Regions from separate parts of the Leeia aquatica genome, predicted to be linked through region 2. Evidence: predicted binding sites of a transcription regulator. Region 2 holds the regulator's gene; each other region holds the start of a gene.
What was found. The regulator FNR, encoded in region 2, switches genes on or off when oxygen is low (the NO sensors DNR and NnrR bind a similar motif). The targets are predictions, from matches to a motif close to TTGATNNNNATCAA.
Positions count from the first base shown of each region.

Region 1: a site for FNR is predicted at 3,829-3,842, ahead of HF682_RS11470 (universal stress protein). Genes of this name have one in related genera too.
Region 3: a site for FNR is predicted at 3,580-3,593, ahead of HF682_RS17345 (DUF3149 domain-containing protein). Genes of this name have one in related genera too.

Region 1 covers NZ_JABAIM010000002.1:489,026-496,310, forward strand. The annotation lists gene HF682_RS11455 (amino acid permease) at 1-1,205, shown strand, start outside; gene HF682_RS11460 (heme-binding protein) at 1,266-2,081, opposite strand; gene HF682_RS11465 (HD domain-containing phosphohydrolase) at 2,194-3,282, opposite strand; gene HF682_RS11470 (universal stress protein) at 3,326-3,769, opposite strand; gene HF682_RS11475 (acyl-CoA thioesterase) at 3,972-4,409, shown strand; gene HF682_RS11480 (hypothetical protein) at 4,410-4,826, shown strand; gene HF682_RS11485 (AAA family ATPase) at 4,829-5,671, shown strand; gene HF682_RS11490 (hydroxymethylglutaryl-CoA lyase) at 5,687-6,592, shown strand; gene HF682_RS11495 (GFA family protein) at 6,594-7,046, opposite strand; gene rpmG (50S ribosomal protein L33) at 7,125-7,280, opposite strand.
Region 2 covers NZ_JABAIM010000001.1:56,328-63,612, reverse strand. The annotation lists gene HF682_RS00400 (MarC family protein) at 18-668, opposite strand; gene typA (translational GTPase TypA) at 741-2,552, opposite strand; gene HF682_RS00390 (cation:proton antiporter) at 2,687-4,036, shown strand; gene HF682_RS00385 (hypothetical protein) at 4,074-5,246, opposite strand; gene fnr (fumarate/nitrate reduction transcriptional regulator Fnr) at 5,417-6,172, shown strand; gene HF682_RS00375 (LysR family transcriptional regulator) at 6,207-7,127, shown strand; gene HF682_RS00370 (BMP family ABC transporter substrate-binding protein) at 7,218-7,285, shown strand, end outside.
Region 3 covers NZ_JABAIM010000005.1:170,838-178,122, reverse strand. The annotation lists gene HF682_RS17365 (NlpC/P60 family protein) at 1-682, shown strand, start outside; gene HF682_RS17360 (HAD family hydrolase) at 692-1,369, shown strand; gene HF682_RS17355 (glutamine synthetase family protein) at 1,510-2,850, shown strand; gene HF682_RS17350 (YchJ family protein) at 2,887-3,297, opposite strand; gene HF682_RS17345 (DUF3149 domain-containing protein) at 3,331-3,498, opposite strand; gene rlmM (23S rRNA (cytidine(2498)-2'-O)-methyltransferase RlmM) at 3,726-4,820, shown strand; gene mscL (large conductance mechanosensitive channel protein MscL) at 4,909-5,337, shown strand; gene HF682_RS17330 (DEAD/DEAH box helicase) at 5,672-7,246, shown strand.

The DNA of each region.
Region 1 (7,285 bases), on a different contig from region 2:
TTGTGGTGGCCTCGGTGAATTTCGGTGTCTATGACCCCTTCTTCACCACCTTCATTGCCCCACTTCTCGGCATCAGCAGTGAAACCCTGACCGGGCACGTGCTGCAATTGGGCAGCTGGAAGATCAATCTGTTCCAGACCGGCTTCATTGCTGCGGTGACCGCCAGCCAGGCGCTGCTCAATCACATGGGCATCAAGATCACCACCAAGCTCACCGACCTGTCCGGTTACCTGATCTTTGTAGTGGCACTGGTGCTGACCGTGTCGCTGCTGGCCTTCTCCAAGACGCCGCTGGACTTCTCGCGCCTGTTCACCTTCACCAATCTGTCTGGCACTGAGGGTAGCTGGTGGCCGCAGAATGCCAACAGTGGCATGGTGTTCCTCTCCGGCCTGCTGCTGACCATCTATACCATTACCGGCTTCGATGCCTCAGCTCATACGTCCGAAGAAACCCATAACGCCTCGGCAAACGTGCCTAAGGGTATTTTGCGCTCGGTGATGTGGTCAGCGCTGTTCGGTTACATCATGATCTGCTCGTTTGTGCTGGTGATGCCGGACATTCCGAAGGGTGTGGCACAAGGTGCAGGCTTCCTCAGCTCGCTGCTGGATACCGTGCCGCACGGCCTCAAGGTGGCGCTGGGCATTGGCCTGTTCGTGGTCAACTACATCTGCGGCCTGGCCTGCCTGACCTCCACCTCGCGCATGATGTACGCTTTTGCCCGTGATGGCGGCCTGCCAGCGTCGCATACCCTGAAGCAGGTACACCACCACTATCGCACTCCGGTGACCGCCATCTGGGTCAGCGCAGCGCTGGCGTTTGTGGCTACCCTGTATGGCGATGCCTTCGTGGTACTGTCCACCGGCTGCGCCGTGTTCCTGTACATCTCCTACGTAATGCCGGTTGCGGCAGGCATTTTTGCTGAAGGCAAAACCTGGACCACCAAAGGCCCGTTCAACCTGGGCAGCTGGTCCAAGCCGATCGCGGTACTGGCTACTTTGGGTGGCGCAACCCTGGTGTTTGTCGGCGTACAGCCGCCGAACGACAAGGTGTTGTATCTGACCCTGGGCCTGTGCGCCGTGATGCTGGTGTTCTGGTGGGCGCTGGGTGAGCGTAACCGCTTCAAGGGCCCGCCGATCGGTGATACTGCCGCCAAGCGTGCGGATGCCATTCACCGCATCGAAGAGAGCTTCGACGAAACCGCCTGAGTACGCCCCTGTCGCACTCATGCCACAACGCCCTGCCCTGCAGGGCGTTGTGCTTTGTACTTACTGCTTCAGCAGCGTCCCTACTGAGACATGCGGCCAGTCGATGCCCGCAAAGTGGAGGATCACGGTCTGGGTGTACTGCAGCTGCATGAAGCGCTTGCCATCCGGCTGCTCCACCGTCTCAATCCAGAAAATGGTATCCACCCGGTTGGCATTGGCATTGCTGACAATAAAGGGAATATTCACCACCCCACCCTGCTGGGTGCTGCTCAGGCTGAGGGTGGTGGTGCTGACGATGTTCTGCTCCTTGATGGCATCTACCAGCGAGGCATTCGGGTTGCTAACCTGAAAGCCTGGCGGGACCGGTGCCGTCTGGTAAGGGTCCAGATAACCCAGCGGAAAAGGGGTAGGTCCGGTGGGCGTGGTGCTGACCGGCTGAATCTGCGGCGGCCCGGCATGGCTCAGCGCATTGCCGACCACCAGCATGGAATCCCCATGGGGAATGGTGGCCTGACGCACCACAGTAGGCGGCTCCGCCGGTGCGGTGGTGGAAGGCACATTCAGCCACAGCCCCGGCTCCAGATGCAGCAGCTCATTGCTGCTGGCATCGTTGACCCGCTGGAAATAGGTCAAACAGCCCATCTCGATGTCCCCTTGCAGGGAACCCCGGTTCGGGATCGGTGCCCCCACCGGGGTAAACACCAGCGATTCTTTGGTGGCATTGATCTTCAGCCGGAAAATGCTATTGCCCGCCTTGTTGGGCAGGGCAATCAGGTTAAAGCCATTGCCGATCCAGGTACCGGCCAGTTCGGCCAGCAGGCCTAGCGGATCGGCTGCCGGGTTGGTGGGCGCACTTGCGCGCAGGGTGGTCGCCATGAGGATGCTCCTGAGTGAGGGCGGGGGTGCCCGCCTTCAGCCTAGGCAAGCCTCCGTCAAGCTCAAGGAGATGACCGACAGCCGGTCCACAATCTGGACCAAGGAACAGGGGTCAGGCTTCCAGCGCGCGCCGGATCACCTGATTGAACGGCCCAATCCACTCGGGGGCAAACTGATTGTCACAGGCATTGATCTCGGCAATGGCACGCAAGGCCGAGCGATTTTGCCCGCGGTGCCGGTGCTTCTGCATCACGGCCTCGAAGGCATCGACAATCGCCAGCAGCCGGGCGCCATTGCAAATGGCTTCATGCGGCAGCCGGTTCGGATAGCCGGCACCATCCGGCATCTCATGATGCTGCAACACCATTTGTGCCGCATCCTGCCAGCCTTCTACCCGGGCCAACCACTCAGCGGCAAACCCCGGGTGAGTGTGCAGCGCCTGCCGGTCCGCGTCGGTCAGCCGCTCCACCTTCAGCCATACCGATTCCGGCAGGAACATCATGCCGATATCGTGGATATACACCGCAGCCTCCAGCTGCACCGGATCAATCAGGTTGCCTGCCTCGCGGTTGGTATCCTGCGCCAGACGCAGGTTGCGGGCCGTGCGCCCGCGCAGCAAAGGCGAGCGGCTCTCCAGCTGCAAAGCCAGACTGCGGAAGAAACGCAGGTCCTCCGCCACCCGCTCCGCACTCTTGGGGATGACCGAGCCACCCCGTGACGGCAGGCTGACCTGGGTTGGCCGAAAGCCGGTGACCGCTTCAATCAGCCCGGCCGCGGCAAGGTCCATCTGCCCCGCAGTTTGCGCGGCCAGTCGCTGCAACGCTTGCAGCAAGGCGGCCAGCCGCAGGCTTTCCAGCGGCTTGCGCTGCAGCAGCGCTTCCACCGCCATTTCCATTCGGTCCACCGCCAGCAGGATGGCCTCACCCAGCAGCTCACTGAACAGCAGCTCGCCACTGCGCAAGCGCGCCAGCACGGATTCGATCGGGTGCGCCAGCTCCACCGCCCACTCCACCCGGCACAGCGCCGCATCGCCTTTGATGTTATGGAAGGCGCGGAACAGCTCGACCAAAGGCATGGGTTCTGCAGGGTTGCGCTTAAGCCGTGCCACTTCACGCTCAATGGTGGTGGCATGATCCGCCAATCCTTCACGGAAATCCTGCAGACCTGCCGCATCCAGCACCAGCAAATGGTTCCAGTCCAACCCCACTCCCTTCTGCGGCAGCCCGATCAGTGCTGCCGCATGATCATTCGGCGCGGATCATCAGGATCGGCGTCACGGCCATGCGCATCACCCCCTCGGCCACGCTCCCCAGCAGCAAATGATCAAAGCCACGTTTGCCATGGGTACCCATCACCACAATATCCGCATTCCAGGCCTTGGCATCGTCCACGATCACACGGGAAATCCGTTCGCCATAGGTTTGATGCAGTTCGCTGTCCACTTGCACACCGGCTGCCTTGACTTCAGCTTCCGCCGTGGCCAAGACCTTGCGCCCGGCCTCCAGCAAGCTTTTCTGCAACTCGGAGGTATCAATGAACTCTGCGCCCCCCCAGAAAAACTGTGCCAGATCCACCACGTGTACCAGGCGCACCACGGCATGCTGGTCCTGCGCAAAGCGCACTGCCTCCTTCAGGGCTGCTGCAGAGGTGGTGCTGTCATCTACCGGTACAAAGATACGCTGATACATATCGACCTCCTGTTCACACATTGACCATTCCAGCCTATGCCTGCCCTCGACTTCATGTCTTGATCCAGGTCAGCCGAAACCACGTCCAGCGAGGAGATGCCCATATCTCAGTACAGGTTACCCCGCCAGGAAAAGCAAGCAAAGATTGCCAAGCACCCGCAGGATGCTACACTGGCAGCTATCCGGATTACCCGTGGTTTCCATGCCCAAACTGACCTTGCCTGCCCTGACCCGACATGACTTTCAGACCGAGATGCCGGTCTGCATCCAGCATGTCAACTATGGCAAGCACTTGGGGCATGATGCACTGGTCTCGCTGCTGCATGAGGCGCGAGTCCGCTTTCTGCACAGCCTCGGCCACACCGAGCTGAAAATCGGTGACGCCGGGCTGATCCTGCGTGACCTCGCCGTGCAATATCTGGCTGAAGCCTTCCATGGCGACCTGCTGCGCTTTCAACTGGCCGTTACCGAATGGCACCCGCATGGCTTTGAGTTGACGTATCAGGTCAGCCATGCCGCGAGCCGACAGCCAGTGGCCCGTGCACGAACCACCATGGTCTGCTTTGACTACACCAGCCGCAAGCCCCTGCGCCTGCCTGCTGACTTCCAAGCCCTGTTCCCCCCGTTGGAGACTGCCTGAATGAAACATTACGCCTTGAACAGCCCGGAAGCCATGGCACGCATCCTGGCGATGATGATCATCACCGATGCCGATGTGCACCCCCATGAAATCGAGCTGCTGGACGAGCTGAACATTTATGATGTGATCGGCATCAGCCGGGAAAGTTTTACCCAGGTGTTCCATGACTACCTGGGCGACCTGTCGGACGAAATGGATGCCGAGGGTCACGTCCAGCTGGTATCCAGCGCGCGGCTCGACGAGATGCTGGACTGCGTCACCGACCCGAAGAAGCGCTTGCTGACCGCTGCCATACTGCTGGATATCAGCAAGAGCGATCACGACCTGTCAGAAGTGGAAATTGCCGTATTTCAACACATACTCGCTCACTGGCACATCACACTGGATGACATCCAGTCTGCGATGTCGGAGCTGTAAGCATGTCCGAGCTGCGCTTTGCCGGTAGTGACCGCTATGTCGCGCCGCCGGAGCTGATGCTGGCCGTCAATGCCGCCATCACGCTGGAACGGCCACTGCTGATCAAGGGGGAGCCCGGCACCGGCAAAACCCTGCTGGCCGAAGAAATGGCCCGCGCCCTGCAGCTGCCCTTGCTGGCCTGGCACATCAAGTCCACCACCAAGGCGCAGCATGGCCTGTATGAATATGATGCTGTTTCCCGCCTGCGGGACTCACAGCTGGGGGATCCTCGCGTCTCCGACATTGGCCATTACATTGTGCGGGGCAAGCTGTGGGAGGCCTTTGATCGCGATGATCGCTGTGTACTGCTAATCGACGAAATCGACAAAGCGGATATCGAGTTCCCCAACGATTTGCTGCGTGAGCTGGACCGCATGGCGTTTGATGTCTATGAGACGCGGCAAACCATTACCGCCCGCCAGCGCCCTATCGTCATCATCACCAGCAATAACGAGAAAGAGCTGCCGGACGCCTTTTTGCGCCGCTGCTTCTTTCATTACATCCGTTTTCCGGATCGGGACACGCTGGCACAGATTGTCCGGGTTCACTACCCCACACTGCGCGATGAATTACTGCATGAGGCGCTGACCCTGTTCCTGGGGCTGCGTGAGCTGCCGTCGCTCAAGAAAAAGCCATCCACCTCCGAACTGCTGGACTGGCTGCATCTGCTGCAAGCCAAACAGATCGAAGCGGCGACCCTGCAAGCCCATGCCTCACAAGGGCGGGTACCCTTGCTGGGCGCCTTGTTGAAAACCGAGCAGGATATTGCGGGCCTCGGAAAGCTGGCCAGCCTGCTCAAGCGTTGACCCGGAGATCCCGGCATGACCTTGCCCACCGCTGTACGTATTGTCGAAGTTGGCCCGCGCGACGGGTTGCAGAACGAGAAACAACCGGTCGCAACCGAGACCAAGCTGGGCCTGATCCACCGCCTGGCAGAGGCTGGCCTCAGCACGATTGAAGCCACCAGCTTTGTCAGCCCGAAGTGGGTACCGCAAATGGCGGACCATGCAGAGATTGTCGCAGGACTAAAGCGCAAGCCTGGTGTCCGCTACCCGGTACTGGTGCCTAACCTCAAAGGGCTGGAAGGCGCGCTGGCCGCCGGGGTGGATGAAATCGCCGTTTTCGTGGCCGCCAGCGAGGCATTCTCGCAGAAAAACATCAACTGCAGCATTGCAGAGAGCCTGGAGCGGGTCGCCGCCGTGGTGGAAGGTGCGCGTGCAGCCGGCGTGCCAGTACGGGGCTATGTCTCCTGTGTATTGGGCTGTCCCTATGAGGGGGACATTGCCGCCTCGCAGGTGGTCAGCGTGGCAGACAGCCTGCACCAGATGGGCTGCTACGAGATTTCACTGGGGGATACCATTGGCGTTGGCACCGCAGGCAAGGCCCGCGCCTTGTTTGAACAGGTAAGCCGCAAGGTGCCACTGCCACAATTGGCCGGACATTTTCACGATACCTATGGCCAGGCCCTGAGCAATGTCTACGCCGCGCTGGAGGTCGGGGTATCAGTATTTGACGCTTCGGTGTCCGGTCTGGGCGGCTGCCCTTATGCCAAAGGCGCCACCGGCAACCTGGCCACCGAAGACCTGCTCTATCTGCTCAACGGGCTGGAGATCCACACCGGCGTGGACATGACCGCGCTGTGCGCAGCAGGCCAGTACATCTGTGATGCACTGGGCCGCCCCAGCCAGTCCCGCGTCGCCCGCGCGCTGGCTGCTCGCGCCAGCTGAGTCAGCGCAGGCCCTGCTGGCGCTGCCAGGCTTCGATCAGGGGTGCGAAGTCTGGCGGGTTGCCGGGGCTGGCAGGCACCCCAGGATCCAGCTCAAACCAGCATTGCGCGCTATCGGTCCAGATGTGCGCGCCCGGGCGCAACCAGCGGGTGTCATCCAGCGTACCGGGTTTGATGCTGAGAATGGCGGGCTGGTCCCGTAGCTGATGGAACAGCCGCGAGCCACACTGCGGGCAGAACAAGCAGTCCATGGTGCGCCCACTGGGCGTCTGACGGGTCCAGGTAGCGAGTTCGCCGCTGACCTCACGCGTCTGCACCCGACACCACAAACCCATGCCAAATGCGCTGGCAGACTGCCGCTGGCACTCCTTGCAGTGGCAGGCAAACACCAGCAAAGGCTCACCCATCACCCGGTAACGGCTAGCCCCACATTGACACTGACCTGATAGTTCCATCGCTGACCCCAGAGGGCAGAAGCACCAAAACAAAAAGCCCACTCAGGGAGCGGGCTTTTCAGTGAAAATCGCCGAAGCTTACTTCAGCTTGATTTCCTTGTAGATCACGTGCTTGCGGACAACGGGATCAAACTTCTTGATCTCCATCTTTTCCGGCATGGTACGCTTGTTCTTGGTGGTGGTGTAGAAGTGGCCGGTACCCGCAGTGGATTCCAGCTTGATCTTTTCACGCATGATTC
Region 2 (7,285 bases):
TCGCTCCTGTTCACTTTTTATTTCAATGGCAGCTGCAGCATTTCACGCACAATCGGCGTCAGCCCGCTGAAGAAAAACTCCACCGCGATCACCATGACGATCAGACCCATGATGCGGGTCAGCATCTTGTTGCCCTGCTCACCCAAGCGACGCATGATCGGCTGCGCGCCCAGTAGCAGCAAAAAGGTCAGCAGGCAGCTGAACAGCACGGTCGCCACCAGCAGGCTCTTCTGCGTCAGGTTAGTACCCTGATGCATCAGGATGATGACGGTCGCAATGGTGCCGGGCCCGCTGATCATCGGCATGGCGATTGGCGTCAGCGCCACATCCTTGGACGCCCCATCCAGCGAGGGGCCAGCTTCTTTGCGCGGCACATGTGGCATGCTGGCCAGGCGCGCCTGCACCATCTCATAGCCCATGATGAAGAACAACACACCCCCCACCACCCGTAGGCTGTGCACCGAGATGGCAAAGAAATCAAAGATCAACTCGCCAGTGAGCGCAAAAGCCACCAGGATGGCTGAAGCTATCAGGCAGGCACGCAGCGCAATGCGCCGGGCGTGGCGACGGTCCAGGTCTGCCGTAATACCGCTATAGACCGCCATCACCGCCAGCGGGTTGATCATGGTCAGCAGCGAGGTCAGACACAGCAGAATATATTGCAACATACAAGTCACCTACGGTCGTTCAAATGAAAACAGCGCGCCGGTGCGCGCTGTTTTCAGCCGGGCAGCAAGCCCTTACAGGCCGCGCTGTGCACGCTTTCGGTCGTTCTCCGACAGGTGGCGCTTGCGGATACGGATGGTCTTCGGTGTGATTTCCACCAGTTCATCATCGTCAATGAACTCCACCGCCGATTCCAGCGTCAGCTTGATCGGCGGGGTCAGGCGCACCGCTTCGTCGGTACCGGAGGCCCGCACGTTGGTCAGCTTCTTGCCCTTGATCGGGTTCACCACCAGGTCATTGTCACGGCTATGGATGCCGATGATCATGCCTTCGTACAGCTTGTCGCCCGGGCTGACAAACATGCGGCCACGGTCTTCCAGGTTCCACAGGGCGTAGGCTACAGCTTCACCTTGCTCCTGCGAGATCAGCACGCCATTGTGACGGCCCGGCAGATCGGCCTTGACCGGTGCATAGTCATCAAACACATGGCTCATCAGACCGGTACCACGGGTCATGGTCATGAAGTCAGACTGGAAGCCGATCAGGCCACGCGCCGGAATGTGATATTCCAGACGGGTGCGGCCTTGACCATCCGATTCCATATTGGTCAGCTCACCACGGCGGCGGCCAATTTCTTCCATCACTGCGCCCTGGCATTCGTCTTCCAGGTCGATGGTCAGGTTCTCGTACGGCTCACACTTCTCGCCGTTGACATCCTTGTACACCACGCGCGGCTTGGCTACGGCCATTTCAAAGCCTTCACGGCGCATGTTTTCCAGCAGAATGGTCAGGTGCAGTTCGCCACGGCCAGACACACGGAACACATCCGCATCACCGGTATCTTCCACCCGCAGCGCCACATTGGTCAGCAGCTCTTTGGTCAGACGATCACGAATCTGGCGGCTGGTCACAAACTTGCCTTCGGTACCGGCCAGCGGCGAGGTGTTGACCATGAAGTCCATGGTCAGCGTCGGCTCATCCACCGTCAGCATCGGCAAGCCAACCGGATTGTCCTTGTCGGCAATGGTGACACCGATACCGATGTCTTCCACACCCGAGATGATCACGATGTCACCGGCTTCAGCCTCGTCCACCGGCACCCGGTCCAGACCCTTGAAGCCCAGTACCTGGTTGATGCGGCCTTGGGCCACCTGGTCTTCGTGGTTCATCACCACCACAGCCTGACCCGGCTTGATGCGGCCATTCAGGATACGACCCACCCCCAGACGCCCGGTATAGCTGGAGTAATCCAGCGCCGCCAGCTGCAGCTGCAACGGGGCTTCCGGATCGCCACTCGGTGCCGGTACGTGCTTGAGCACGGTGTCGAACAGCGGACGCATGTCCGACGATTCCTGGACCAGCTCCATCTTGGCAAAGCCATTCAGGCCGGACGCGTACACAATCGGGAAATCCAGCTGCTCGTCAGAGGCACCCAGCTTGTCGAACAGGTCGAAAGTCTGGTTCACCACCCAGTCCGGACGGGCACCCGGACGATCAACCTTGTTGATCACCACGATCGGGCGCAAGCCCAGCGCCAGCGCCTTCTTGGTCACGAAACGGGTTTGCGGCATCGGGCCTTCCACCGCGTCCACCAGCAGCAGCACACCGTCCACCATGCCCAGCACGCGCTCCACTTCCCCACCGAAGTCGGCGTGACCCGGGGTATCCACGATGTTGATGTGGGTACCTTCGTAGTCGATGGCGGTATTCTTGGCCAGGATCGTGATGCCACGCTCCTTTTCCAGATCGTTGCTGTCCATCACCCGCTCATCAACCTGCTGGTTGTCGCGGAAGGTGCCGCTCTGGCGCAGCAGTTGGTCCACCAGCGTGGTTTTACCGTGGTCAACGTGGGCAATGATGGCGATATTGCGTAAGGCGCGTGTCATGGGCTTTTCTGCCGAATTTTCAAAACCCTGAATCATAACATGGTTTTGTGTCAGTCGTCCGCATCTGCTAACCCGTATTGCTGCCCATCCCTGCCGCTGGCTACCATGCCAACACCCTGCCAATGGACCCTTTCATGCGCACTCCTCGCCTGATGTTACCGCTAGCCTTGCTGCTGCTGGCCTTGCCAAGCTGGGCCAGCAGCAATGCTGCCAGCACCCAGACCTTGCTGTGGGTGATGCTGATCCTGTTGCTGGCGCGCTTCTCCAGCCTGATCGAGCGCATAGGTCAGCCCGCTGTGCTGGGCGAGTTGCTGGCTGGCGTCGCGCTCGGCAATCTCGCACTGGCAGGCCTGCCGGGGCTGGATCAGGTTCACACAGACCCCGTCATCCGTTTTCTGGCCGAGCTGGGTGTAGTCATCCTGCTGTTCCAGATCGGGCTGGAATCCAATCTGCAGTCCATGAAACAAGTCGGTGGGCGCGCTTTTGCTGTGGCCACGGTGGGTGTCGTCGTGCCGTTTGCACTGGGCACGCTGCTGATCGGCCCGTGGCTACTCCCCCAAGCCGGATTAATGGCACACCTGTTTCTGGGCGCCGCACTGACGGCCACATCGGTGGGCATTACCGGCCGTGTGTTCCGTGATGCGCAGGCACTGCATACGCAAGAAGCCCGTATCGTGCTGGGGGCTGCCGTCATTGATGATGTGATGGGTCTGGTGATTCTGGCTGTGGTCGCCGGGCTGGCGAAACCCGGCAGCGTGGACGCGCTGGAGATTGCGCGGGTCAGCGCGGTGGCGCTGCTGTTTTTGATTGCAGCAGTCGTACTGGGGCGCTGGCTGACGCCACTGATCAGCCGCTTCATGGCGTCCATCCACAGTGGGCCGGCCATGCAGTTCACTTTGTTGATCAGCTTCTGCCTTGGCTTCGCCTGGCTATCCGCTGCAGCAGGCCTCGCGCCCATTGTGGGCGCTTTTGCCGCCGGATTGATTCTGGACGCCAGCTACCTGTCCCGCTTTGAAGCCGAAATGATCCGCCATGAAGTGCACAAGGTGGTGCTGAATCATGGCGCTGCGTTGGAACAGGAGGTCGACCATATCCTGAATCAGCATGCTGAACATCGCCCGATGCGGCTGATGGAGCCCATTGGTTATCTGTTGACCCCGATCTTCTTTGTGGTCACCGGCATGCAGGTCAAGCTGGATGTGTTCAGCCAGCCGCATACCCTGCTGCTCACGGCGCTGATCCTGCTGGTCGCCATTGTCGGCAAACTGTGCGCCGGGCTCGCTGCTGGCAAAAGCGACCGCTGGCTGGTGGGTTGGGGTATGGTGCCACGCGGGGAGGTCGGCTTGATTTTTGCCCAGATGGGTAAGAGTATCGGCGCCTTGAACGATGAACTCTACTCGGTGATTGTATTAGTGGTGGTGCTCAGCACACTGGTCACCCCGCCCTTGCTGGCATGGCGGCTGAAAGGATCGGCAACATACTAAGCGAAGCGTCTCCATGCTGGAGCCATCGCCCACGGTATCAGGCATGCAGGAAATAGCGGGCAAACTGATCCGCCAGTAGCCGTCCGCTCTCAGTCAGCCACAGGGTGCGATGCCGCTGCAGCAGATAGCCCGCCTTGATCCAGCCTTGCAGCTGCTTCAGCTCGGTCGCAAAGTATTGCTCGAACTGCACCATATAGGTCAGCTCAAACGTCATGAAGTCCAGATAGCCCAGACAGAGCAGTTGCTGCGCCATCGCACGCCGCATCAGGATATCCAGCGACAGCTTGCGCGCCGCTGCCAACGGGCGCTTGCCCTGCTGCAGCTGTTTGAGGTAGGCAGCCTCAGGGCTGTTCCAGCCTTGGACCGCACCCAGCAAGGTACTGGCCCCGGGTCCCAGCCCGATCCACTCGCCATCCTCCGCGATCAGATCGCCCTCCCCGGTCAACATCAAGCGCCCGAGGCGCTGCGCATGCCGCCATGGGTCATCTGCTCGGGTAAACCAGCCGCCCGCCAGATGGCCATAACCCAGCTCATCCAGCCATTGCAGCACCTGATACAGCTGTTCTTTTTGTTGCAATAGCTGGCTGGCGGATACGGCTGCCGCCACCACACCCCGCAAGCAAAGCCGGGCGGGCTGCATGAGCAACAAGGCATGCACCTGCGCCATGGCCTCCGCATCCATGAGCTGTCCCAGCCACAGTTCCACACCGACCCTGCCGCCAGCCTGTTGCAACACAGCGGGCAGTACGGTGAGGCATGAGGCATGGAAACCGGGCTCGCCCCCCGCCATGCTGCGCAGCATCACGTCTGCGCCAGGCACGCCTGAGCAATCCGGCACATCCGCCTGCCCCAGATACAGTACGATGCCACAAGGCATACTTGGAGACACGGAGTCACGCCGCTGCAGCCAGTCGGCCAGCGCCAGCGCAAAAACCTGTGGATGCGCTGACACATGCAGCTGCATCTGGGTCGGTTGACGCTTGCCCAGCAAGGCGCACCACTGCTGCCACTCCAGCGTAATGGCCTCTTGTACAGGCTGAACTGCCGCCGGCTTACGCGGCCAGCACTCCGTCATGCACAGCGCGGGCGGCAGACGGCCGATCGCCGGGCGCGACCAGGCTCGCCCGACGGCTGCGTCATTCAGCCGGGGTTGTCGAATCTGGCGAAGTGCGGGGAAGGCGGCGATGTCGTCCATGTTGAAAGACAACATTTGTCCCCAGCCACGTGGGACGGCCACTGTCGGAAAATCCGCATTCAGGCTATGATGTTGACCAAGCGAGAGGACGGGCATGGTTGGGTCGGGGTTGTGAGCAGTTTTTGCCACTATGCCCATCCACCGCCCGTTCGTGGTTGACCTGTATCAACACCTACCGATTTGGCATGAACCATACCTCCACCATCCCTATTCAGGAAGTTTCCCTCAAGCACCTCAAGGTAGCGTGCTCCAGTTGTAGCCTGCGCGAGCTGTGTTTGCCGCTGGGCCTGAACAGTGATGAAATGAACCAGCTGGAAACCGTCATCACCCAGCGCGTCAAAGTCAAAAAGGGCGAGCCGCTGTATCGGGCTGGTGATGCCATGCGCTCCCTGTTTGCGGTGCGACTGGGTTTCTTCAAGATGAGCGTGCTGTCAGAAGATGGCCGCGAGCAAGTCACCGGTTTCCAGATGGCAGGCGAATTGCTGGGGCTGGACGCCATCAGCACCGAGACACACAGCTGCGGTGCGATTGCGCTGGAAGACTCCGAGGTCTGCGAGATTCCGTTTGCCGACCTGGAGGAACTGAGCCGGCATATCCCCTCCTTGCAGAATAATTTCTACAAGGTGCTGTCCCGTGAAATCGTACGAGACCATGGCGTCATGATGTTGCTGGGTAATATGAAGGCCGAGGAACGCCTGGCTGCTTTCCTGCTGAACCTGTCACAACGCTTTGCCTTACGCGGTTACTCCTCCCGCAGCTTTGTGCTGCGCATGACGCGTGAGGAAATTGGCAGCTATCTGGGGCTCAAGCTGGAAACCATCAGTCGCGGCTTCTCGCGTTTCCAGGAACAGGGGCTGATCCGGGTCCACAACAAGGAAATCGAAATCCTGGACCTGCCCGCCCTGAAACAGGTGTTGTCGGGATGTTCAGGCAAGGCCTGACCCTGCACACTTCAGGACACAGGAAGGTCTGTAGATGCTGCGCCTGAGTCTGGATGCCCTCACCGTTCTGGATACCATCGATCGCCAGGGCAGCTTTGCTGCCGCGGCTGAAGTGCTGCACCGCGTGCCGTCTGCGATTACCTATATCGTGCAGAAGCTTGAGCAGGATATGGATGTCAAGCTGTTTGACCGCAGCGGGCATCGCGCACGGCTCACACCGGCCGGGCAGGAATTACTACGAGAAGGCCGCCACCTGCTGCGTGCGGCAGGTGAGCTGGAAAGCCGGGTCAAGCGGGTAGCCACAGGTTGGGAGACCGAGCTGTCCATTGCCATGGACACCATCTTCCCCAGTACGGCACTGCTACCCATACTGGCGGATTTCTATGCACAAGGTAGCGGCACCCGTATCCGCATCACTCATGAGGTATTGGGGGGAACCTGGGATTCGCTGCTGACCCGACGCTCGGATCTGGTGGTTGGCGCGCCGGGTGACGCTCCGGCGGGCGGCGGTTTCTCCACCCGTACCATCGGGTCGCTGGATTTTGTGTTCTGTGTCGCACCCAATCATCCTCTGGCCGAATTGCCGGAGCCTCTGCAGCCACAAGACATCCTGTGGCATCGCTCGGTTGCCGTCGCGGATACCTCACGCAGCCTGCCGCCACGTTCATCCGGCATTCTCAGTGGTCAGGAAATCCTGCATGTCCCCGACATGCGGACCAAACTGACGATCCAGCTCAGCGGTCTGGCCTGTGGCTATCTGGCGCGTGAGCTGGCTGAACCTTATGTGCGAGAAGGTCGCTTGATCCACAAGCAAGTGGTGGATCAACGCTTACCCCACCCTTTCCATCTGGCCTGGCGAGCCAGCGATAGCGGCAACGCCCTGCAGTGGTGGCTAAAGCGGCTTGATCAACCCGACCTGATGCAGAAGCTGCTGCATCCCCCCGTCATGCTGTAAACGGTCTACAATTCATGACAACCCGGCCGTCTGGCCGCCCCGCATACCCCCCACCGTCACGGTGCAACTTTTGATGCAAAGGAGCAACTTGTGGTTATTTCGCGCAGAACCGTACTCAAACAGCTGACTGCCGCCCTCGTGGTGAGTGGGGTCATTGG
Region 3 (7,285 bases), on a different contig from region 2:
CCTGTGTGGGCTGGCACTGTTGTTGGCGCTACCGGCCTGGTCGGCAGAGGCCCCAGCCCACCTGACGCTGGTACGCAGCCTGCTGGGCAGCCTGAGTGCCGGGGCCAGCCACTATCAACATCAGAGTCAGATCACCTGGCCGGATAGTGGCAAAGCGACGGCGTATACCGACTGCAGCGGTCTGGTGAATGGCTTACTCTCGCGGACGCAGCCCAAGCTGCTGGCCAGCCTGCGTAGCCGGGCCGGCCGTGAGCCACAGGCCATTCATTACTTTCAGGCGGTGGCCGAGAACCAGGGTTTTCAGGCCGTCACCCGGGTGCAGAACCTGCAGCCGGGGGATTTGATCGTGATTCGTAATCCGCCTGAGGATGATGATACCGGTCACATCATGATCGTGGATGAGGCACCGGTTGAGTCCGGCGGCTCCAGCCCACCCAAGGTGCCGGGCACCTACCAGTGGCAGGTCAAGGTGATTGACTCGAGCAAGTCGGCGCACGGCCCGCGCGATAGTCGCGCGCTGCCGGGTGGCAATGCCAACGGTGTCGGGCGCGGTACCATCCGCCTGTATGCCGATCTGAACGGTGTACCACTGGGGTATACCTGGAGCACCTTGCCGGTGTCCGACTATATTCCGCAAGCCAGTAAAGCGCTGTTGATGGGCCGTATCCAGGCCCAGCCCTAAGGAGGGATGATGTCTGTTTTGAAGCTGCATGCCGTGCTGTTTGACATGGATGGGCTGATGCTCGATACCGAGCGCATCGCTCAGCAAGCCGGCATGGATGCCTGTGCGGATCACGGTTATGTGATGGATCGTTCGCTGGCCATGCAACTGGTGGGGCGCAATTCGCGCGATACCGACCAGATACTGGCCGCGCATTTCGGTTCGGGTTTCGATCCGCTGGCGGTGCGTGAGCGCTTCAAGGCGCGTTATGAGGCGGCGCTGTTTGATGGCGGACTGCAGACCAAGCCCGGCTTGTTCGAGCTGCTGGACTGGCTGCAGCGACTGAACATGCCGCGCGCCGTGGCCACTTCCACCCGGCATGATATGGCGCTGCGCAAGCTGGCGCATGCCGGCGTGCAGCGCTACTTTGAACATGTGATCGGCGGCGATCAGGTCAGCCGTGGCAAGCCGGAGCCCGACATCTTTCTGGCCGCCGCCGAGCGGCTGGGGGTGGAACCGGCGCACTGCGTCGTGCTGGAAGATTCCGAGCCTGGGGTCCAGGCCGCTCTGGCCGCAGGCATGACCCCACTGATGGTGCCGGACCTCAAGGCGCCTTCCAGCGCGCTGCTGGCGCATGGCATCACCGTCTGTAATTCCCTGCATGCGGTAATGCGCCATCTCTCGGCGCGCTGCCAGCTACCGCTTTAATTATCTTGCATGATGGTGGGGGAGGGGCACGCGTTGGCAGCGTGCCCCCCATCTGGTAGCATGTCCGAAAACCGCATGATGGATTTGTGTTTCACTATGCGGAATTAACAATGCAGCAGTGGGCTGCAGCTGAGGCAGACATGACCCCTATCCCCCATCACGTAGAAGAATTGCTCGACAGCCACCACATCCGCGAAGTGGAGTGCATTTTCCCGGATATCAACGGTGTGCCTCGCGGCAAGACCCTGCCCGCTGCGGCCTTTGCCGCGGGCCAGGAGCTGCGGATCGCCCGTGCAGTACCGATCCAGTCCATCACCGGAGATTACCCGGACTACCAGTTTTATGGCGAACATGACCCGGATGCGCGACTGCAGCCGGATTATGCAACCCTGCGCCCGGTGCCGTGGGCGAGGGTACCGCGTGCGCTGGCCATCCACGACTGCATGGACAGTGATACCGAGCTGACCCCGCTGGCGTCCCGCTCGGTGCTCAAGAGCGTGCTGGCCCGCTATGCCGGTCGCGGCTGGACGCCCATTGTGGCCCCTGAGCTGGAATTCTACGTGCTGGCCCCGAACCCGGACCCGAACCAGCCGCTGCAACCGCCGCTGGACCCGCTGGGACGGCGTGAAGTGGGGCAGGCTTCCTTCAGTTTCTCGGCCCTGAATGCCTTTGATGGCTTCTTTGACGACCTGTACGCTGCCCTGCCGGTGCTGGGCATTGATGGTGATACCTTCGTTCACGAGATGGGGCCGGGCCAGTTCGAGATCAATCTCAAGCACGGCCCTGCGCTGGAGCTGGCCGACCAGACCTTCCTGTTCAAGTATGCGCTGCGTGAAATTGGCGCTCGCCACGGCTTGCTGGTGGTGTGCATGGCCAAGCCGATTGCCGGTGTGGCGGGCAGCTCGATGCACATTCACCAGAGTGTGGTGGATGAGCAGGGGCGCAATGTGTTCAGTGGCGAAGATGGCGAACCCTCGGCGGCGTTCTATGGCTTCATTGCTGGTCAGCAACGCTATCTGCCGGATTTGTTGCCGCTGTTTGCCCCGCACGTCAATTCTTACCGGCGCTTTGTCAAAGGCTCCGCCGCGCCGATCAATCTGGCGTGGGGCTATGACAACCGCTCGGTGGGTCTGCGCATTCCCCTGTCCGGGCCGGCGGCGCGTCGGGTAGAAAACCGCCTGCCGGGTTGCGATGCCAACCCCTATCTGGCACTGGCCGCCAGTCTGGTCAGCGGCTGGCAGGGCATGGCTGAAGGCTTGCAGCCGGATGAGCCCGCCACCGGCAATGTCTATGGGGAGGCGGTCACCCTGCCGCGCACGCTGGACGCCGCCTTGCAGCGCATGGAAGAGCAGGGGACAGCCGAACGCTTGTTCGGTGCCGAATTCACCCGCGCCTTCATTGCCAGCAAGGAAATGGAGCTGGCCAGTTTCTACAATGAAATCACGCCGTGGGAGCGGCGTTATCTGGCCGGGCAGGCCTGAAGCAGGCCATGCCCATCGGCAGGCCCTTTGGCAGCATCACGCTGCCGGGTCTTGCTCCCCATCCACATAGACCCATAGTCCGGCTTCGCGCTCGAAGCGGCTGCGCTCATGCAATCGCCAAGCGCGGCCGCCGACCTTGTAGCGGGCGGTAAAGCGCACTGTCGCGTGGTCCGCATCCTGCTGCTGATGCTCGTGCACGGTCAGCCCCAGCCAGCGGCTGTCATCCGCTGCCAGATCGAGCTCGGCAGGACGGGTACGGCTGTGCCAGCTGGCCAGCAGCCAGTGAACGTCTTTCAGCACATAGGCGGTGTAGCGGGAGCGCATCAGCGCTTCCGCGGTTGGCGCCGCTTGCTGGCCGTTGAGGATGGGCTGGCAGCACTGCATCAAAGGCAGCGTGCTGCCACAAGGGCAATCGGGGGCAGGCGTCGGGGTGGGTTTGCGCTTCATGCGCCCTAGTGTACCCGAAGCCGGCGTTGCCGTTTACTGCGGCAGCTTCTGGCTCTGGCGGTCGTGCGCCAGGCTGTCCTCACGCACATGGCGTCGCACGAAGAAGAACAGATAAGTCGCCATCACCAGAATGAAGGCAATGACCGCCATGCTGAGTAAGCCGATGTCTGTGGTGAACAGGACGGTGATCCATTGCGGCATGATGATTACTCCATGTGAAATGAAAGCGGTACCCGAGTTCGGGGCATGCCTCCATCTAACGCCGGTCTGAACGGTTTGCACTTGATCCGCGTCAAATTCCCCTCTCGCTCAAGGGGTTATCTGCACGCGGCTTGCGCAGTCGCAAACGGGGGCCTCCAGAATCCGCTTGTCGTCCCCCGTGCGGAAGAGGACAATCCGCTGCCATATTGTCTTTGCCAGAGCCTCGCATGCGCCGTACCGTCTCCTTGTCGTCAGAGTTGCCCATTACCGGCCTGCTGGCCTATTGCCGCGCCGGGTTTGAGGCGGAGTGTGGTGAGGAATTGCTGCAGGCAGGGCTGAAACTCGGCTGTCAGGTGAGTGTAGAGGCGGAGGCGGGCAGTGGTTTTGTGCGGCTGTGCAGTGTGCGTCCGGACCGCCGTTTGCAACAGGTACAATGGGCCGACCTGATCTTTGCGCGGCAGCTGCTGCTGGAGGTGGGCGAATTGACCGGTCTGCCGGAGCGCGACCGTTTGACCCCCTTGCTGACGGCGCTGCAGGGTTTGCCTCTCAAAGTGGGCTCCGTCTGGCTGGAGACGGCAGACACCAACGAAGCCAAAGAGTTGTCCGGGTTCTGCCGCCGTTTTGGTGACAAGCTGGCTCCTGCGCTGCAGCAGGCCGGTGTGCTGGTGGGGCCGGAGGATGGTGTGCGGCTGGTCCTGTTCTGGCGTAACCACGGCCAGGTGCATCTGGCACTGGCCATGCCAGGCAACCGCAGCGAATGGCCGCAAGGCATTCCACGTCTGCGCATGCCGTTTGAGGCACCGAGCCGATCGACCCTTAAACTGGCAGAAGCCATCCAGGTGTTCATGAGCGCTGAAGAGGAACAGCAGCGTTTCAAAAGCAGCATGCGTGCGGTGGATCTGGGCGCGGCCCCCGGGGGCTGGACCTGGCAATTAATTACGCGGGGGCTCAAGGTGCTGGCGGTGGACAATGGCCCACTCAAAGGCAATGTACAAGGTCACCCGCAAGTGCGACACTTCCGGCAGGATGGCTTCCGCTTCCGGCCTGACCAGCCGGTCGACTGGCTGGTGTGCGACATGGTAGAGCAGCCGGTGCGGGTGGCGCGCCTGATGGCGGACTGGCTGGCCGACGGATTGGCGCGCGAAGCAATCTTCAACCTCAAGCTGCCGATGAAAAAGCGTCTGGCGGAAGTGGAGCGTTGCTTTGACGAAATCCGGGAGCGCCTGAGCGGGGTGCCGCATCAACTCGAAGCAAGGCAGCTGTATCACGACCGCGAAGAGATCACGGTCTACCTCCGGCGCCTGTCGTCCCGGAAGCGGTAACCATCCTTAACCTTTGCCGACTGTACAGTCGGTCAGCAACTTTGAATAATGCAACACGCTGTGTGTCCCATATTGAAGGAGGTACCCGATGTTGAAAGAGTTCAAAGAGTTTGCCATGAAGGGCAATGTGGTCGATCTGGCGGTGGGCGTCATCATTGGTGCTGCCTTTGGTGCCATCGTCAAATCGCTGGTGGACGACGTGATCATGCCGCCGATTGGCATGCTGTTGGGTAATATGGACTTTGCCAACCTGTACTGGGTGCTGAAAGAAGGCACCAAGGCCGCCGCACCGTATGCCACCCTGAAGGAGGCGACCGATGCCGGCGCGGTGGTGCTGCGTTATGGTGCCTTCATCAATACCATCGTCAACTTCCTGATTGTGGCGTTCTCGGTGTTTCTGGTGATCAAGCAGCTGAACCGCTTCAAGAAAGCAGAAGTGGCAGCGCCTGCGGCCCCGGCAGAACCCAGTGAAGAAGTGCTGTTGCTGCGCGAAATTCGCGACAACCTGAAGCGTTGAAAACGCAGCCGCGCAGGGTACGAATGCTGCATAGCAAAAAGTGCTTGATTTTTATTGAGAAAATCATTATAGTCTCGGGCTGTCTGTCCTGAGGGGCAGCAGCCCGGTCTGTTTCCGGGGCTTCAACATCGAACCCTGACTGTATTCCGTGGCCTTTCTGGCTGCGTGTCTTGCCACATTGAGATGTGGTTCTCCGGTTAGCGTCGATGTCGTGCGCTAGCAATCTGTCCGAATTCTTGTGTCTGCAGCCAGCCCGTTGCCTATGGTAACGCGGGTAGCAGGGACGCATTCTGCCTGCTCGCGTAGTAACCATTTTGCTTTGATAGGAAGCCGCATGACGGTCGAAACCGCCACCCCCATGTTTGCCGATTTTCATCTGGACCCGCGCGTACTGCGTGCCCTGGAAGAATCCGGCTATGAAAAACCCACCCCGATCCAGGCGGCCGCCATTCCGGCACTGCTGGAAGGGGCTGACGTGATGGCTTCGGCCTCCACCGGTACCGGCAAGACCGCTGCCTTCCTGCTGCCTGCGCTGCAACGCATTGCCAGCACCCCGCGCCCGGCAGGCTATTTTGGCCCGCGCGCACTGGTGCTGGTCCCGACCCGTGAACTGGCGACCCAAGTGTCCACTGCCGCCAGCCAGTACGGTAAGTTCCTGTCCCGCTTTGCGACCGTGACGATCGTGGGCGGCATGCCTTATCCGGTGCAAAACCGCCTGCTGTCGCGCCCGTTCGAAGTGCTGATCGCCACCCCGGGCCGTTTGCTGGACCATCTGTCGCGTGGCCGTATCGACCTGTCCCAGCTGGAAATGCTGGTGCTGGATGAAGCCGACCGCATGCTGGACATGGGCTTTGTCGACGACGTGGAAGCCATCTGCGCGATGACTTCGTCTGCGCGCCAGACCGCGTTGTTCTCCGCTACGCTGGATGGCGCCGTAGGCAACTTGGCCCACCGACTGCTGCGTGAGCCTCAACGCATCCAGATTGCTGCGGCTCAGGCCCAGCAAGGCAAGATCGAGCAGCGCCTGCACTATGCCGATGATCTGGCACACAAGGGCAAGCTGCTCAGTCATCTGCTGACCGACCAGACTTTGCAGCAAGCCATCATCTTTACCGCGACCAAGCTGGATGCCGATGATCTGGCTGACCACCTGGCCAATGAAGGCTGGGCTGCCGCTGCCCTGCATGGTGACATGCAGCAACGCGAGCGCAACCGGACCTTGACCCAGCTGCGCAACGGCCACGTCCGCCTGCTGGTGGCGACCGACGTGGCCGCGCGTGGTATCGACATTGACGGTATCAGCCATGTGATCAACTACGATCTGCCGAAGAACGCCGAAGACTACGTCCACCGCATTGGCCGTACCGGCCGTGCCGGTCGTAGCGGTGTGGCCATTTCGCTGGTGTCGCCGCGTGAGCGCGGTCTGCTGTCGCGGATCGAGCGTTTCATCGGCAACCGTATTTTCGCCGCCGTGGTGCCGGGGCTGGAGCCGCGCGTGAAGCCGCGCCCCGCCGGTGGCAAGCCGGGTGCACCGCGCAACGGTGCAGGCCGTGGTCAGGGTCGTGGCTTCTCGGGCCCGCGTCGCGACGGCGAGCAACGTAGCTGGGGTCAGCGTGACGGCCAGTCGCGTGGCGAAGGTCAGGGCGTGTCGTTCCGTGATGGCGCACCGCGCGAAAACCGTCGTTTCCCGCAAGAAGGCCGTACCGAAGGTGCACCGCGTCGCTTCAGCCAGGACAACCGCGGCGAAGGTCAGGCCCGTCGCTACGGTGACGGTCAGGCTGAATCGGCACCGCGCCGCCCGCACAGCGATGGTGGCCGTCCGACCGAGCGTCGCTGGTCTGAAGATGGCAATCGCCGTGGTGGCCGTTCTGAGGGCCGCCCGGAAGGCCGTCGTCGCTACGGTGACTGATGGTCCTGTAGCTCGCCGTTAGCATTGCATGCTCCGCCC